2 regions of the Desulfuromonas acetoxidans DSM 684 genome follow, and region 2 is predicted to be linked to the other one. Evidence: riboswitches for the same ligand, from Rfam matches in the RefSeq annotation. Region 2 holds a riboswitch; the other holds the start of a gene.
What was found. A riboswitch is a leader RNA that binds a small molecule or an ion and turns the genes downstream of it on or off. The one in region 2 is predicted to bind molybdenum cofactor.
Positions count from the first base shown of each region.

Region 1: another riboswitch for molybdenum cofactor. It lies ahead of DACE_RS13850 (aldehyde ferredoxin oxidoreductase family protein); the one in region 2 lies ahead of DACE_RS08815 (ABC transporter substrate-binding protein).

Region 1 is NZ_AAEW02000019.1:25,030-32,772, reverse strand. It holds gene DACE_RS18225 (hypothetical protein) at 1-5, shown strand, start outside; gene DACE_RS13880 (RDD family protein) at 21-470, opposite strand; gene DACE_RS13875 (cytochrome c oxidase assembly factor Coa1 family protein) at 467-1,138, opposite strand; gene DACE_RS13870 (lysozyme inhibitor LprI family protein) at 1,157-1,654, opposite strand; gene DACE_RS13865 (ABC transporter ATP-binding protein) at 2,030-2,800, shown strand; gene DACE_RS13860 (ABC transporter substrate-binding protein) at 2,793-3,815, shown strand; gene DACE_RS13855 (FecCD family ABC transporter permease) at 3,805-4,857, shown strand; molybdenum cofactor riboswitch at 5,231-5,350, shown strand; gene DACE_RS13850 (aldehyde ferredoxin oxidoreductase family protein) at 5,384-7,114, shown strand; gene DACE_RS13845 (MoaD/ThiS family protein) at 7,231-7,458, shown strand; gene DACE_RS13840 (HesA/MoeB/ThiF family protein) at 7,460-7,743, shown strand, end outside.
Region 2 is NZ_AAEW02000009.1:8,428-16,170, reverse strand. It holds gene DACE_RS08840 (sensor histidine kinase) at 1-1,274, opposite strand, end outside; gene DACE_RS08835 (iron-containing alcohol dehydrogenase) at 1,299-2,447, opposite strand; gene DACE_RS08830 (molybdopterin molybdotransferase MoeA) at 2,462-3,664, opposite strand; gene DACE_RS08825 (ABC transporter ATP-binding protein) at 3,657-4,352, opposite strand; gene DACE_RS08820 (ABC transporter permease) at 4,349-5,041, opposite strand; gene DACE_RS08815 (ABC transporter substrate-binding protein) at 5,051-5,857, opposite strand; molybdenum cofactor riboswitch at 5,944-6,062, opposite strand; gene DACE_RS08810 (iron-containing alcohol dehydrogenase) at 6,781-7,743, shown strand, end outside.

The DNA.
Region 1 (7,743 bases), on a different contig from region 2:
AGTAAACGATCATTGGATTTTCATTCTTCAAATCTCACCGGCTCTTTACCCAATTCGCGAACAACCACTGAACCCGCCATTTTATCGTGAAACCCTTGCTTGCGCCGGTCAACACCAACCCAGATATAACCCAGCATCATCGGCAGAGCAGACACAACATAGCCAATGTTACGCAAAACAGACTGCCCCACAGTCAGCGCTCCACCCGTTTGGGCATCAACGACATTGAGCCGAAAGGCCATCTTGCCCGGCGTACCGCGATAGCGACGCCAGAACCAGATTGTCGCCAGCAAAGGAAACACATAACTGATCATCACTTGCCAAAAGCCGTGAATCATCTGTTGGTCACGCCAGTAGTCCTGGCCATAGATGATGGTCAATGGAATCCCCGTCACAATGGACAGGATCAGCATATCAATCAGGGTTGCAACACTGCGCACCCAAAAACCGGCATATTCCCGTTCCATCATCCCCCCACCTTGTTGTGCTGAATAAGGGATTCTTCCTGCGGAATGTCAACGTTCTCGCCATCGACAATCAGGATTATCCGCCGCTGCAAGGCTTCAGAGTACACCCCAAGCTCTATCAGCTTCCACACGCCCAACTCCTTGACGGCATAGACATAGGCCGTTGCTTCACCTTTGGGACCACTGACCGAGTAGCCAAGTGAAGCCTGCCCACCAGCGGTGCTGACGGAAATATTTCCGGAAACAAAAAAGCCCGCCTCAACAGGCTCACCCAACAGTTTGATCACGCGTTGATTGTGCTGAAGCTGTGCCAGCGACATCGTGTAGGCATCGCTGCTTTTCATGCCCATGGAGATGGAAAGAATCAACGCCGGCAAGCCCACGCACACGAGGAGGAGTCCGGCAAGCCCCCAACGCTTCTGGCTTTTTTTGAAATGCTCGACGCTGCGCCACGTCCGGTTTTGCCACGCCCATTTATTGCCTTTGGCGCCCAGAACAAACGGCATGGCAAAATTGACAATGGGCACAAACATCAGCAAGGCAATAAAGGTGCTGTTGCCGATGCCCCAGATCCAGTTGAGAAAAAAAGCCCCCCAGTTCCACCCTTTGATTTCAGGTGGAAGTGTGCTGTTTTTCCCCTGGCCGGAATTGTTTTCAATTGTAAAGTCCATTGGCTCTCCTGCTGTTGTCTAATCGTTTGAACAGAACTCCAGCCATTTTTTAAGCTGCAACGCACGTTGTTTCACAATGTCCTGGGTCAGTTCTTCAGCATCACCAGCTCTCATCAATAAAAACATTGTCCCAGAACGTGTGGAATATTTCTGATTGAGCAGCAGGGTGTTGAAATCAATGCTCAGGTCCCGCTCTTTGAGCCAGGCTCGCTGCGATTGTTTCAACGCCTCCTGGCCTTGTTTATCCAGTGTGTTGTAAAGCGCATGATAGTAATCGTTCAGCTCCCGATCCCAGAGTTCAGAACCGATAAAGCAGGGAATACCACGGGTCCCTCCGTAGGAGTTATCCAGACAGGTTTGGGTATATTCGCCATAGAATTTTTCAAAATCACTGACCGTTGCGAAGTCGCGCAACGCAGGGAACGCATCGACTTTCTTATAGTCAAAGGCCTGGGCAGACACGCTGTGGAGAACAAGATAAAGACAGGCAATGGCAATTGATATAATGATTCTCATACGAAACTCCCTGCAGTTGTTTTCTGTTCTGTGTTGTAGCCCACCGCATTTCAACAGCGTAAATCATGTATAAACCGGATGCTAAGCCATCAGAAACAGGCTGATTTATCCATAATGCATCGATTACTATCCACCCTGCCTGCACCGGTGTCAATAGAGATCCTTAATTCAACTATTCTCGTTTTTGGCATACGGTTTATTGTTTGGGCGTGCCTCTCGTTGTTTCTGGCTGGTGCCGCCTGACATCGTTGATTACGCTGTTTCCTTTTGACCCGAAATAAATTTATACTGCCCGCCCGCAAACGCCAGAAGAACTTTTTACCGCTCTATGTTATGTTGTGCAATTACGCTACAAATTGGAGTCAAAACACAGCCATGGAACCCTTGATCGACATCGACAACCTCAGCTATGCCATTGGCGGCCAGCCGATTCTGCATGACATCAGCGCGGCGTTTGAACCGGGTCTGATTCACGGCATTATCGGCCCGAACGGGGCAGGCAAGTCGACGTTGCTGCGCAACTTGTGCCGTATCTGGGAGCCTGCTGGCGGCACGGTAACACTGAATGGTCGCGACCTGCGCCACATCCGCCGCCGCGAACTGAGTCAGATGATCACCCTGGTGCCGCAGGAGTCGCGGGTCGATTTTTCCATTCGCGTGTTTGATTTTATTGCCATGGGTCGCCACTCCCATTTAGGGCGTTTTTCGTGGCTGGGCTATCACGATCTCGACATCATTGAGCAGGCCATGGACGTGACAGGCACGCTGCCGTTCAAAGATCGGGTGATTAATCAACTGTCCGGCGGCGAAAGCCAACTGGTGAGCATTGCCCGCGCTCTGGTAACGGAAGCTCCGATCATCCTGCTGGATGAACCGACCAGTTCGCTGGACATCCAACACAAGTTGCAGATTATGGAGCTGCTGACCCGACTCAAGGCACAGGGCAAAACCATTTTGATGAGTATTCATGATCTGGATCTGGCGCGGCGCTACTGCGACACCCTGATGTTGTTGGAGAGCGGTCGCTTGTATTGCCAGGCACCGACGGAAGAAGCGTTTCAAACTGCACACATTCGCCAGGTCTTTCATGTTGATATTGAGGAGAGCGAGACACCGCACGGCGTGTCTCTGTTGTTCTATGCATAAACTGTTGATCGTTTTAACAATCCTGCTGTGCCTCAGCTCTATTGCTTTGGCCGAAGCCAAAGACGGTAATACACTCGACTTTCCCCTGAACATGGCCGACCTGCGTGCCGAGCTGAGTGATGCCCACCGCCCGGAAAGTCGCAATAACCGTTATCCACGGCGCGTCGATTATCAGATCCGCACCTGGAATAAAATCACTGATGCCCTGAACAACCGCTCAGCCAGCTTACTGCTGGAGCAGCAACCGCAACGGGTGATTCCCCACACGGTCGGTTTGACCGAGGAACTGTGGGCGATTGTGCCTCATGAGCGCATTGTCGGTCTGCATGAGAGCAGCCGGGTTGCGGCGTATTCGTTTCTGGCGGATCAATTCCCCGCAGAAATTCCAACCTTTCTCACGGAAGATGCCGAGATGGTGATCGGCCTGCAACCGGATCTGGTGATCACCAGTTTTTATTCGTCGGCGGCGTTCAAGCACCAGCTTAATCTGGCGGAGATTCCTCACGTTGAAACCGGTTTTTTTGGCGGCATTGAGGATATTCGTGACCAGATTCGCCTGTTTGGCGACATGCTCGGCGTTGAAGCCAGCGCCCGTCAACTGTTACAAACCATGTCGCACAACAGTGAAGCGATCTGCAACGTGGTCACGCAACGACTCGACGGCCAGGTGCCGACCCTGCTTTACTATGACCGCATGGGCTTTGTTGCAGGCAAGCACACGTTGTTTGATGCGTTGTGCCAACGCCTCGGCGTAAAAAATGCGGCCAGCGAGCACGGCATCGGCTTTTTTAAACAGGTCGGCTATGAAACGGTGCTGAAGTGGAACCCGGATATCATTGTGGTTCCGGCTGACAGCGGCCTGAAACAGCGCCTCACCGGCCAACCGATTCTGGCCATGTCGAACGCTGTCCAGCAACACCGCATTTATGCGATTCCTGAATATTACCTGACCGCATCATCTCAATTTGTTATTGCCAGCCTCAATTACCTCGGGGGGATTCTCAATGACGAGTGAGGCCCACCGCACTGCCTTTGGCAAACCGTTTCTGGCCCTGTTGGCCACCCTGGTATGTCTGTTACTCGGCATGATGCTATCGGTGTCTATCGGCTCGTGGTCGATCACGTTGTCGCAGATCGGTGACATTATCGGCCATGTGCTGGGTGGCGGCGCTATTGACCCGGCTGACCCCATCGGCACCATTGTCTGGTATGGTCGCATTCCTCGCACGCTGTGTGGTGTTCTGGTTGGCTTTTCACTCGGCTGTGCCGGTGTGGTGATGCAGGGGGTGTTTAAAAACCCCATGGCCAGCCCAGGCATTATCGGCACCAGTTCCGGCGCGGCGCTCGGTGCAGTGACAGCCCTGTACTTCGGTCTGGCGGCCACCAGCCTTTATCTAGTGCCGTTGCTGGCGGTGACCATGGCTTTCTTTTCGTTGATGGTGGTACTGGCTGTTGCCACCAGTGGCGGTTTAACCTCACGCTACACGTTGCTGCTCGGCGGCATCGCCTTTAACGCCATTTTTACTGCCATCACCTCAGTGGTGATTGTGTTGTCGACGGAACAGTACGACATGGCCCGCAAGATTGTAAGTTGGTTGATGGGCGATCTGACCAACCGTTCATGGGAACATGTCCTCATCATTGCGGCCATTGCCGTGGTCGGCTTTATCGGCTCTCTGCTTTTTGCCCGCGATCTCAACATTTTGATGATCAGCGAAGAGCAGGCACGCAATTTCGGCGTGCGCGTCAACTGGTCGCGCAATATCCTGCTGGTGTTTTCCGCTTTACTCACCGGTGGCGCTGTGGCTGTCGCCGGCGGCATCGGTTTTGTCGGCCTGATTGCACCGCACATGATGCGCAGTCTGGTGGGTTCCGACAATCGCCTGTTGCTACCGGCCTCCGGTCTACTCGGTGGCGCGCTGGTGGTTTATGCCGACTGTCTGGTGCGACTGGTCGGCAGTGGCGGCTTGCGCATCGGCGTGCTTACCGCCCTGCTTGGCGGTCCGTTTTTCCTGTTTCTGATTATTCGCGACCGTAAAAAATACGTCTATTTTTGATCGACTGTCACGACCACCGAGTTACCTCACCTCAGGTTGTTTTCAACAGACTCTTTTAACGGATTTGACGCTCTTTTTGTATACCATTCGGCCTCTGTTCACATGCTGAACACCTGTTTCAGAACGGCACAGTTTCCCTATTCTCCCACTCGACACCGCAACCACCCTTACTGCGAATAAAATACCTTATTTCGATAGTTTAGCCATACTATTGCCTCTTCGAACATCCCTGATAAAGTGGTTGGTACAGTCTTTGCGTTTTTACCTCGTCCAGCATTGGTTCATTTGACGGCCCTGTGCTGAGTTATTGACACCTCGTGGTCTTAGGGGGTGTTCTCAATCGCACTCCAGATCAGGGGCCGCCGATTGAGACCAGCCCTTAAATCTCCGAGCCGCTACCACCTACGAGCGTGATCATGGTGGTCCGGCCGCCAGGTGGTCCCGGAAACGGTATCGCCCCCCATGTTTGGAAAGGAGATTTCCGCCATGAGCGATGATTGTTCACCTGCAACAACGGAGAGAACCCATGGATAAAATTTTTCGCGTTAACATGACCGACCTGACCACCACTGTTGAAGATGTCCCTGAAGCATGGCTCGGCCTCGGTGGTCGTGCTCTGACTTCAACCATCGTTGCTACCGAGGTTGATCCTGAATGCCATCCCCTTGGCCAGTTCAATAAGTTGGTTTTTGCCCCCGGCCTGCTCAGCGGCACCGCTGCGGCCCAATCCGGCCGGATGTCCTGCGGCGCTAAAAGTCCGCTGACCGGCGGCATCAAAGAGAGTAATGCCGGTGGCACTACCGCTCAGCAATTTGCCCGCATGGGCATCAAGGCGATGATCATCGAGGGCATGCCCAAAGAGGACAAGTTCTACAGCCTGCACATCACCAAAGACGGCGTGTCTATCGCTGAAGAGTCCGAGCTGCTCGGCAGCGGCAACTTTGCCGTGATTGATGCCATGGTGGAAAAATTCGATAAGAAAATCGGTGTTATCACCATTGGTATTGCCGGTGAACTGAAGATGGCGTCCGCTAATATCTCGGTGAAAGACCCTGACGGTAAAATCCGCAGCCACGGTCGTGGCGGCATGGGTGCGGTTATGGGTTCGAAAAAAATCAAGTTCATGACCGTGGATTCCGAAGGTGCCGGTGCGGTGCCCATCGCGGACCCCGACACCTTCAAAAAAGCCGCCCGCGTGTTTGCTAAGGCGATGCTGGATCACCCGGTCAGTGGCGAAGGTCTGCCCACGTACGGCACCAACATCCTGGTGAACATTTTGAACGAAGCCGGTGGTCTGCCGACGAAAAACTTTCGTTATGGTCAGTTCGAGCCGCACGACAAGATCAGCGGTGAGACCATGCACGACACCATTGTTGAGCGTGGTGGTAGCCCTAAGCACGGTTGCCATAAAGGCTGCATCATCCAGTGCTCCCAGGTGTACAATGATAAAGACGGCAACTACCTGACCTCCGGTTTCGAGTACGAGACCATCTGGGGCATGGGTGCCAACTGCTGCGTCGACAATCTGGATCAGATCGCTGAAGCTGACAACATTATGGACGACATCGGCATCGACTCCATCGAAGGTGTGGTCATGTTTGGTGTGGCCATGGAAGCGGGCATCCTGCCGTTCGGCGACGGCGAAGGGATTTTGCGCATGCTGCGCGAAGAGATCGGCAAGGGCACTCCTCTGGGCCGTATCCTCGGTGGTGGTGCCGGTTGTGTTGGCCGCACTTATGGTGTCACCCGTGTTCCTGTGGTTAAGAATCAAGCCATTCCCGCCTATGACCCACGCAGTGTTAAGGGGATCGGCATCACCTATGCCACCAGCACCATGGGTGCCGACCACACCTCCGGCTATACCATTGCGACCAACATCCTTAATGTTGGCGGTTTTGTTGATCCGCTGAAAAAAGACGGTCAGGTTGAGCTGTCGCGCAATCTGCAGATCGCCTCCGCCGCCATCGACTCCACCGGCATGTGTATCTTCATTGCCTTCCCGGCACTGGATATTCCCGAGTGTCTGCCGGCATTGATCGACATGATCAACGCCCGCTTCGGTTGTGCGTTGACCGGTGATGATGTCACCGAGCTGGGTAAGAAAGTCCTCAAGCTGGAGCATCAGTTCAATCTTGATGCCGGCATGACCAACAAGGACGATCGGCTGCCTGAGTTTTTCAAGACCGATCCGGTTCCGCCGCACAACGCGATCTGGGATTTCAGCGACGAAGAGATCGACGAATTTTGGAACTTTTAACCTGATCACTTACCCGCGTAAGTGATCGACCCCATACGAGAGCTGCTGTTCTCTCTTTGCCGGATGTGCCCTCCCCTCCTTGGGCACATCCGGATTTTTTCGTTTTGGAGACCGACATGATGACGATAACCATCAAGCTGTTTGCCCAGTTTCGCATTGATCGTTTCAAGGAAGAACAACGCAGCTTTTCCGCGCCACTGACCTCTCGTCAACTTCTTGGTGAATTGGGTATTGCCGTTGAGGAACTGGGCGTCTTGATGATCAACGGTCGCCATGGCGATGTCGATACGCTTCTTAACGACGGTGACTCCGTCGGGATTTTCCCTTTGGTAGGGGGAGGCTAGTATGTGTGATGTACAACTATGGATTGAAAACCACGCCTCTTCAGGCTTACTGAGTTGGGCCGACCAGCAGGCGGCGGCCAAACGCTTTAATGTCAGCGTTGCCTGCATTGAGGCGATCAGCCTGAAACGTGGCATTCTGCCGACTCGCTACCAGCGCAATGGCGCCATGCTCAGTTGTCACGACCAATTGTGCCTGTTCAGCAGTCACGTTGCCGTGGTCGGCTGTGGAGGTTTAGGCGGTTTCGTAGTCGAAGAACTGGCCCGCCTCGGTGTTGGCCACATCAC
Region 2 (7,743 bases):
GGATCGAGATCGGCAATGATCCGGATCTGGTTGCGGTTGATCTGGTATTGAATCAGGCTCAGAACCCGTTCCACCTCACTGTTGAGATCTGTGGAGCTGACGGCAATCTGATCCTGGCGTGAGAATGTCAGCAGGTTCTGGATAATGCGCTTACAGCGCAGCCCGCAGTTGATGATATCGTCAATCTCTTCAGAGACGTTTTGTTCCGCCAGTTCACGTGCCAGCAGTTGTGCGGTGCCGATAATGACGGTCATCGGGCTGTTCAGCTCATGGGCGACACCGGCAGCCATCTCGCCAATGGCGGCCAGCTTGGCCGACTGTACCAACTGGGCTTCCATTTTGACCTTTTCCGTCACGTCCTTGAGGATGATGGTCATGGCCACCATCTGTCCTTTGTCGGTGAGGACGGGATAGTGGGAACGGTCCAGAGTCAGGCCCGATTCGTCATGAATTCGGATATGCTGTGGCTGCAGCGTTTTCTGCATCTCCTCCATCGGGCAGTCCGGACAGGGTTCGAGAAGGCCATGCAGACAGGCATAACATTTGTTGCTGTTCGACTGTTCCCAGGTTTTGCGCATCTGTTCCGGCAAGTGGCCGTTATGCAGGATCACATTGTAATCGAGGTCGACCAGCACAATGGGGTCGGTCACGGCGCGGAAGGTCTGCTCCCACTCCTGTTTTGCCCGTGAAACCTGGGTGTACAGGCGGGAATTCTGGATACTGATCGACAAATGGTCGGCCAGATGTTGAATGGCGGACAGCTCCGCCTCCTGATACGCATCATGGTTGAAACTGGCCACCAGCAGCACGCCGATCACCTCGGAACGCACAAACATCGGCGCGATCGCCAGAGATTTCAGCTCAATCGGGTAGATATCTTTGCGGTGCATTTGGGCCAGATAACTGGTGGCCGGATCAAAGCTGGTGGCTTTTTTGCTGCGGATTACCTGCCAGCTGTAAGAGTCTTTGGGCAGTTCGTCCATGGTGCAGAAGTCACTGGGTACGGCAGCCTTAAGGCTGAGGCGTTCCATGGACAGGGTGGCGACGCTGAGGAAGTCGCAGGGGATCGCCTGAGGCAGCTTGAGAAACGTCCGATCAAGAATATCCTCAATCGTCATATGGATATTGATGTCACGGGTCAACTGATGGAGAATCTCCAGCAGTGTGTTCTGCTTGAGAATCTCCTCGTTTTTCTTCTTCAGCTCAACATAGTAGTTGAGCTTGGAAGAATCCACGCCGGTCAGTTGCTGTAACAGATGTTCCTTGTTGCCCATCGTTCCTCCTCAGCCGTGTTGTTGCTACATGGCTTTGTGGAAAATTTCCGCGATCTGCTCGTAACTGGCCGGCCGCGGGTTGGTGACCAGACAGGCATCGTTCAACGCGTTGTGACTCAGGCGGTCAATGGCATCGAGCGGCAAACCGATTTCGCCCAAGCCCTGATGAAGTCCGATATCGGACAGCAGATTGTTGACGGCGACAATGGATTGTCGGGCGGCTTCTTCTACGGTCATGCCGCGTACCTGCTCTCCCATGGCAATAGCGATGTCGCGGAATTTCTCCGGACAGGCGGGCAGGTTGAATTCCATAACATGGGGCAGGATTGCCGCATTGGACTCACCATGATGTTTATCAAGCAGGCCGTCCACCTGATGGGTCATGGCATGGGTGGCACCGAGAATGGCGTTGGACAGTGCCAGGCCCCCGGTGAGACTGGCCATCGACATATTGGTGTTGGCATCCATGTCACTGCGGTCGTTGACCGCCTTGCGCAGATACTGTGATGCCAGTTCAATGCATTTGAGTGAATGGATCTCGGTCATCGGTGTTGCCGCCAGCGACACATAGGTTTCAATACCGTGGGTAAAGGCATCGATGCCGGTGGCGGCGGCCAGAGCGGAATCCTTGGTGCGCAGTAACTCCGGGTCGACGATGGCGATATCCGGCACCAGTGATTTGGAGATGATCGACATTTTCAGCTGCCGTTTGGAATCGACGATGATGGCAAACTGGGTGACTTCGGAACCAGCCCCAGCGGTACTGGGAGCGATCACCATTGGTGGCAACGGCCGGGTGACTTTGTTGATCCCTTCGTAGTCGCGCAGCACACCGCCGTTGGTGGCCAGGATGGCAATCGCCTTGGCAACGTCTGTCGGGCTGCCGCCGCCGACCACGACAATGGCGTCGCAACCGGATTCGAGGTAGCGCAGCAGGCCTTCATCCACTTCGTAGTCCTTGGGATTGGTGGTCAGCGCTGCGTAGGTGACCGTTTCAAGGCCGCTGGCATGGAGGTAATGCTTGGCTTTATCGACCCAGCCGGCATTGATCACATCTTCATCACTGACGACAAACACTTTCGAGGCGCCGATACGCAGGGCGCTGTCGCCGATCTGGCTGAGACTGCCGCGGCCGAAGATCACCTCCGGCATGACAAACTTACTGATATTCATTGTACACTCCAATCCTAAACATAGTCTCCGCCGATCAATTGCACGTCAACCTGGGCTCCGGAGCCGATGTGGTCGGGCGCTGCCGGAAGGATCGCCAGGCCGTTGGCGCGAATCATGGTCTTGAGAATGCCGGTATTCTGATCGCCCGAAGTGCTGGCAAGATACTGGCCGTTCTGCATGGTGACAAACACCCGCATAAACTGGGTGCGTCCCGATTTCTTTTTCACATCATCTTTGAGGATCGCCCGCACCGTAGGATGAAAGACGCGGCGGTGGCCCATCATCTTCAACAACGCCGGTTTGACGAACTCCTCAAACGTGATCATGGTCGACACTGGGTTGCCGGGCAGGGAGAACACCGGCTTGTCGCCATACATGGCAAAGGCCGTCGGGCGTCCCGGTTTAATGTCGATCTTCCAAAATACTGATTTGACGTCAAGTTCTTCAAGGATGTCACGCACCAGGTCACGATCACCGGCGGAAACACCGGCAGAAGTGATCAACGCGTCCGCTTTAAGCCCTTCCTTGATCTTCTGCAGGTGGCTTTCGCGGTTGTCGCGGGCGATGCCGAGCAGGATCGGTTCAGCGCCAATCTCTTTGAGGGCTGCGGCCACGGCAAAACTGTTGCAATTGACAATCTGATGGTTGTTGGGTGGTGTGCCCGGTTCGATCAGCTCATCTCCGGTCGCCAAAATGGCGACACGGGGTCTCCGGTACACCGGGACGATCACTTTATTAAATGTTGCCAGCAGCCCGATCTCCGCAGGGCGTAGCAGAGAACCGGCAGTAAGAATGTTCTCGCCGTCGGTGATATCCTCGCCTTTAACGCGGATATGGTCTCCGACGGTGACGGAACCGCGAATGGTCAATTGATCACCCTTTTCACTGGTCTCCTCGAACGGCACGACGGTGTCGGCACCCGGTGGAATCGGCGCGCCGGTCATGATGCGCACGGCTGTACCGGGTTGTACCGGGTCATTGCTATAACCACCGGCGGGAATGTAGCCGCTGATGGTCAGAGTGCCGTCATTTGAACAATCGTCATGGCGGACGGCAAAGCCATCCATGGCCGAGTTGTCCCACACCGGCAGACTCCACGGTGCAATGATATCTTCGGCAACAATACGCTCACTGGCATCAAGAAGGCCGACCCGTTCAACACCGAGAGGTGTGACATGGTCGAGAATGGTTTGGCGGGCCTGTTGGAAACTAAGCATAGGATTTTTCCTTTATCATCATGTCGTCCGACGTAACCACCTGCCCCCCCTGAAGTTCGATCACCTGACTGCCGAGACGCTGGGCCTGAGCCTGGTCATGACTGGCGATAATCACGGTGATGCCCTGATCGGGCAGGGTGGAGATCAGTTGTTCGAGTCGCTCGACACTGTATTTGTCCATATTGGCTGTTGGCTCATCAAGGAGCAGAACTTTGGGACGTAAGGCCAGAGCGCGGGCAATGGCGACCCTTTTTTGTTCTCCGCCCGAGAGTTCACGTGCGCTGCGGTTGTGAAAATCTGCCAGGCCGACACTGTCCAGTGCGTCATCAACTGCCTGCTGTGCCTGATTGGAGCAGATGCCACCGAGCCGCAGGGCCACGCGCAGATTGTCGTTGACCGTGCCGTCAAACAGATAAGGCGTCTGGTGGACCAACGTGATCTGACGGCGTAACCGTGGCAGGGAGAACCAGCCCCTCTGGACACGGCGTTGCCTGAAATAGAGTGACCCGCTTTGCGGGTTAATAAGCAGCGCCAGGCAATTGAGCAAGGTACTCTTGCCGGAGCCGTTGGCGCCATGCAGTGCGTAGAGGTGTCCGGTTGCGAATGACAAAGACGCGATGTCCAGGGCGCAGCGCTGCTCATTGGCATAGCGGTAGCGGATCTGTTCAAGACGGTACAGTTCACTCATCGGGACCTCTGTTGCAGAAGATTGAGAAAAATATTAATCGCCAGGGCCACGGACAACAAAATGATGCCCAGGGCCAGACCAAAAGCGAATTCCCCTTTGCTGGTTTCCAGAGCAATCGCCGTGGTCATGGTGCGGGTATAGCCGCGAATGTTGCCGCCGAGCATCATGGCCACGCCCACTTCGGCAATGATGCGGCCAAAACCGGCAATCAGGGCGGCCATAATGCCGAAACGGATCTCTTTAACCAGAACCAGTACACTGGTCAGAGGGCCGGCTCCCAATGTTTGGGCTGTCGGCAAAATGCGTGGATCCGATCCGACCACCGCCGCCAGGGTGTAATTGGTGACGATGGGCGTGGCCAGAATCGTCTGACCGATAATCATGGCGCCTGGAGTAAACAGCAAACCGAACTGACCCAGAGGCCCCTGACGGCTGAGGAAACCGTACACCACCAAGCCGACTACCACCGTCGGCAAAGCCATCAACGTGTTCAGCAGTGTCAGGCAAATGGTTTTGCCGGTGAACTGGTTGAGGGCAATGACGATGCCGATGGGCACACTGATCAGTGTGGCGATGACAATGGCTACACTCGAGATCGTCAGGGAGGTGTTCACTGTATTGAACACCTCCCCGTCGAAAGACAGAATCAGCGCAAACGCTGTGCGCAATGATTCAACAATAAAGCTCACCGGCGATCCTTATTTCTCGTAGGTGAAAAACAGTTGTTGGTTGTTTTTCCGGTAGCCGTCAATCATCTTCTGCCCGGTTTCACCGGTGAGAAAATTGGCAAACGCCGTGGCCAGTTCATACTTTGCATGCGGATGCTTGGCTGGATTCACCGGAATGACGCCATACGGGTTAAACAACCGCTTGTCGCCTTCAACAACAACCTGCAGGTCGATTTTGCCCTGATAGGCAATGTAGGTGCCGCGGTCGGTCAGAGCATAGCCCTGGCGCTCATCGGCCATGGTGAGAACTTCCCCCATGCCGCGCCCCGCTTCGAGATACCAGTCGCCGGCTGGTTTTAAATCCGCAGCTTTCCACAGTGCCAACTCTTTAAAGTGGGTGCCAGACTCATCACCACGTGAGACGAAGGTCGCTTTGCTGTGGGCAATTTTCGCCAGAGCCGCAGCCACGTCACTGGTGCCTTTAATGCCTGCCGGGTCTGCTGGCGGACCGACGACGACAAAATCATTGTACATCACATCCTGACGATCAACGCCGTAGCCGCCGTCGACAAATGCATCTTCCTTGGCACGGGCGTGGACCAGGATGACATCCACATCGCCAGCCATACCCAGCTTGATTGCCTTGCCGGTACCCACGGCAATCACGTCGACCTTGCAGTTGTTCTGCGCTTCAAAGGTCGGCAGCAGAGCACTGAGCAGACCGGAGTTTTCCGTCGATGTGGTCGTGGCCAGCTTCAGGTGCTCCTGAGCCAAGGCGGCCCCAGCCAGCAGCAGGACGATCATCAATGAAAAGAGTACCATTCGCAGTTGTTTCATAACAATTTTTCCTTCAAACAAAGGGGTTGAAATAAAATGACCCTCCATCGCCGGGAAAGACAAAAAACGGCACCAGTCACCTTGATGATTAATGTCCGTCAGCTCCTTTCCAAGAGTGGGAGGCTCGCCAGTTTCCCGAAGAACCCATAGGCCTGCCACCTTGGGATGTGCCGGTAGGTGAACAGACTCGGAGTTGTAACTATTTTCGTGTCGGTGCTTTGGGCAACCGACAGCTCTTTTTTATGGCAGCCTGTATACGTGCAAGTCTCGTGCACAATCTTGGAGGGTGAGCCATTAAAAAAGGCTATGCGGGTGGAACTTGAGCTGTTTTTACGGGGGATTGTCGATGTAACCTCCTTGTTTTACAGGTTGTTGTGCAAGTCGAGGTCAACTGTTCCAATCTGTACCAGAGCCGTGGACCTCTTTTTTCAGTGTCAGGACGAACGCAATAAAAGTGTAACAAAGTGGCACGCATTGTCACGAACTTGAGCTGGCTCTGTGCCAATTGGGAACGGTTGGTGCGGTCGGGGCAGGCCGGATATTCCGGGTTTGTCACATGAAAAAGGATTTGTGGGGTGTTCCATTCTGGTGATCCGTGTGTGACGAGCTGTTGCATTGTGTTCCAAACTGGATCAAATCGTCGCGTTGACGACAAGTCGTAACTTGCCGATTCTGTAGACAACAACGTGGTGTTCCACTATGTAACTCTATTGAATTACGGAGGTTTTTAGAAAAATATTTAAAAGTGGCATCCAAGTTGCTCTAAGGGGAGGTAGCGTTGTCCGTACCTGAATCAGGTGTTCTGGTGCAGGGATTCTACCGGATCTATTTCACATCACTATCGATGGAGGAGCCGGGCGGATTTGAGAGACTGTCATGCGGACGTTATGTCTCATTCACAACAGCAACAAAGGAGAGAACTAATGGCATTAGCAGATCAAACTTACGGTTTCTTCATCCCGACAGTATCTTTGATGGGGGTAGGTTGTGCCAAGGAAGCCGGCGATCAAGCAAAAGCACTGGGCGCTACCAAGCTGCTCATCGTTACCGACGCTGGCCTGGCTGCCATGGGCGTTGCCGACACCATCAAAGGTTATGTTGAAGCTGCCGGTCTGGAAGCTGTTATCTTTGACGGCGCTGAGCCTAACCCGACAGATAAGAACGTTGCCGATGGCGTTAAAGTCTACGAAGACAACAAGTGTGACGGCATCATCACCCTGGGTGGTGGTAGCTCCCACGACTGCGGTAAAGGTGTAGGCCTGGTTGTTGGTAACGGCGGCCAGATTCGTGATTTCGAAGGTGTGAACCAGTCCACCAAATCCATGCCTCCGTTCCTGGCCATCAACACCACTGCAGGTACCGCGTCTGAAATGACCCGTTTCTGCATCATCACCAACACGGACACCCACGTTAAAATGGCCATTGTTGACTGGCGCTGCACGCCGAACATCGCGATCAATGATCCTGTTCTGATGGTTGGCAAGCCGGCTCCTCTGACTGCTGCGACCGGTATGGATGCACTGACTCACGCTGTTGAGGCTTATGTTTCCACCATCGCTACTCCGATCACTGACGCTTGCGCGATCAAAGCGATCGAGCTGGTCGCTGAGTACCTGCGTCAAGCTGTTGCCAACGGCGAGAACATGGAAGCCCGCGACAAGATGGCTTACGCTGAGTACCTGGCCGGTATGGCATTCAACAACGCCAGCCTCGGTTACGTTCACGCCATGGCTCACCAACTGGGTGGCTTCTACAACCTGCCTCACGGTGTCTGCAACGCTGTCCTGCTGCCGGTTGTTTGCGAATTCAACTCCATTGCCAACGTGAAGCGTTTCGCTGACATCGCTGTTGCCATGGGCGAGAACATCGACGGCCTGTCTGACGTT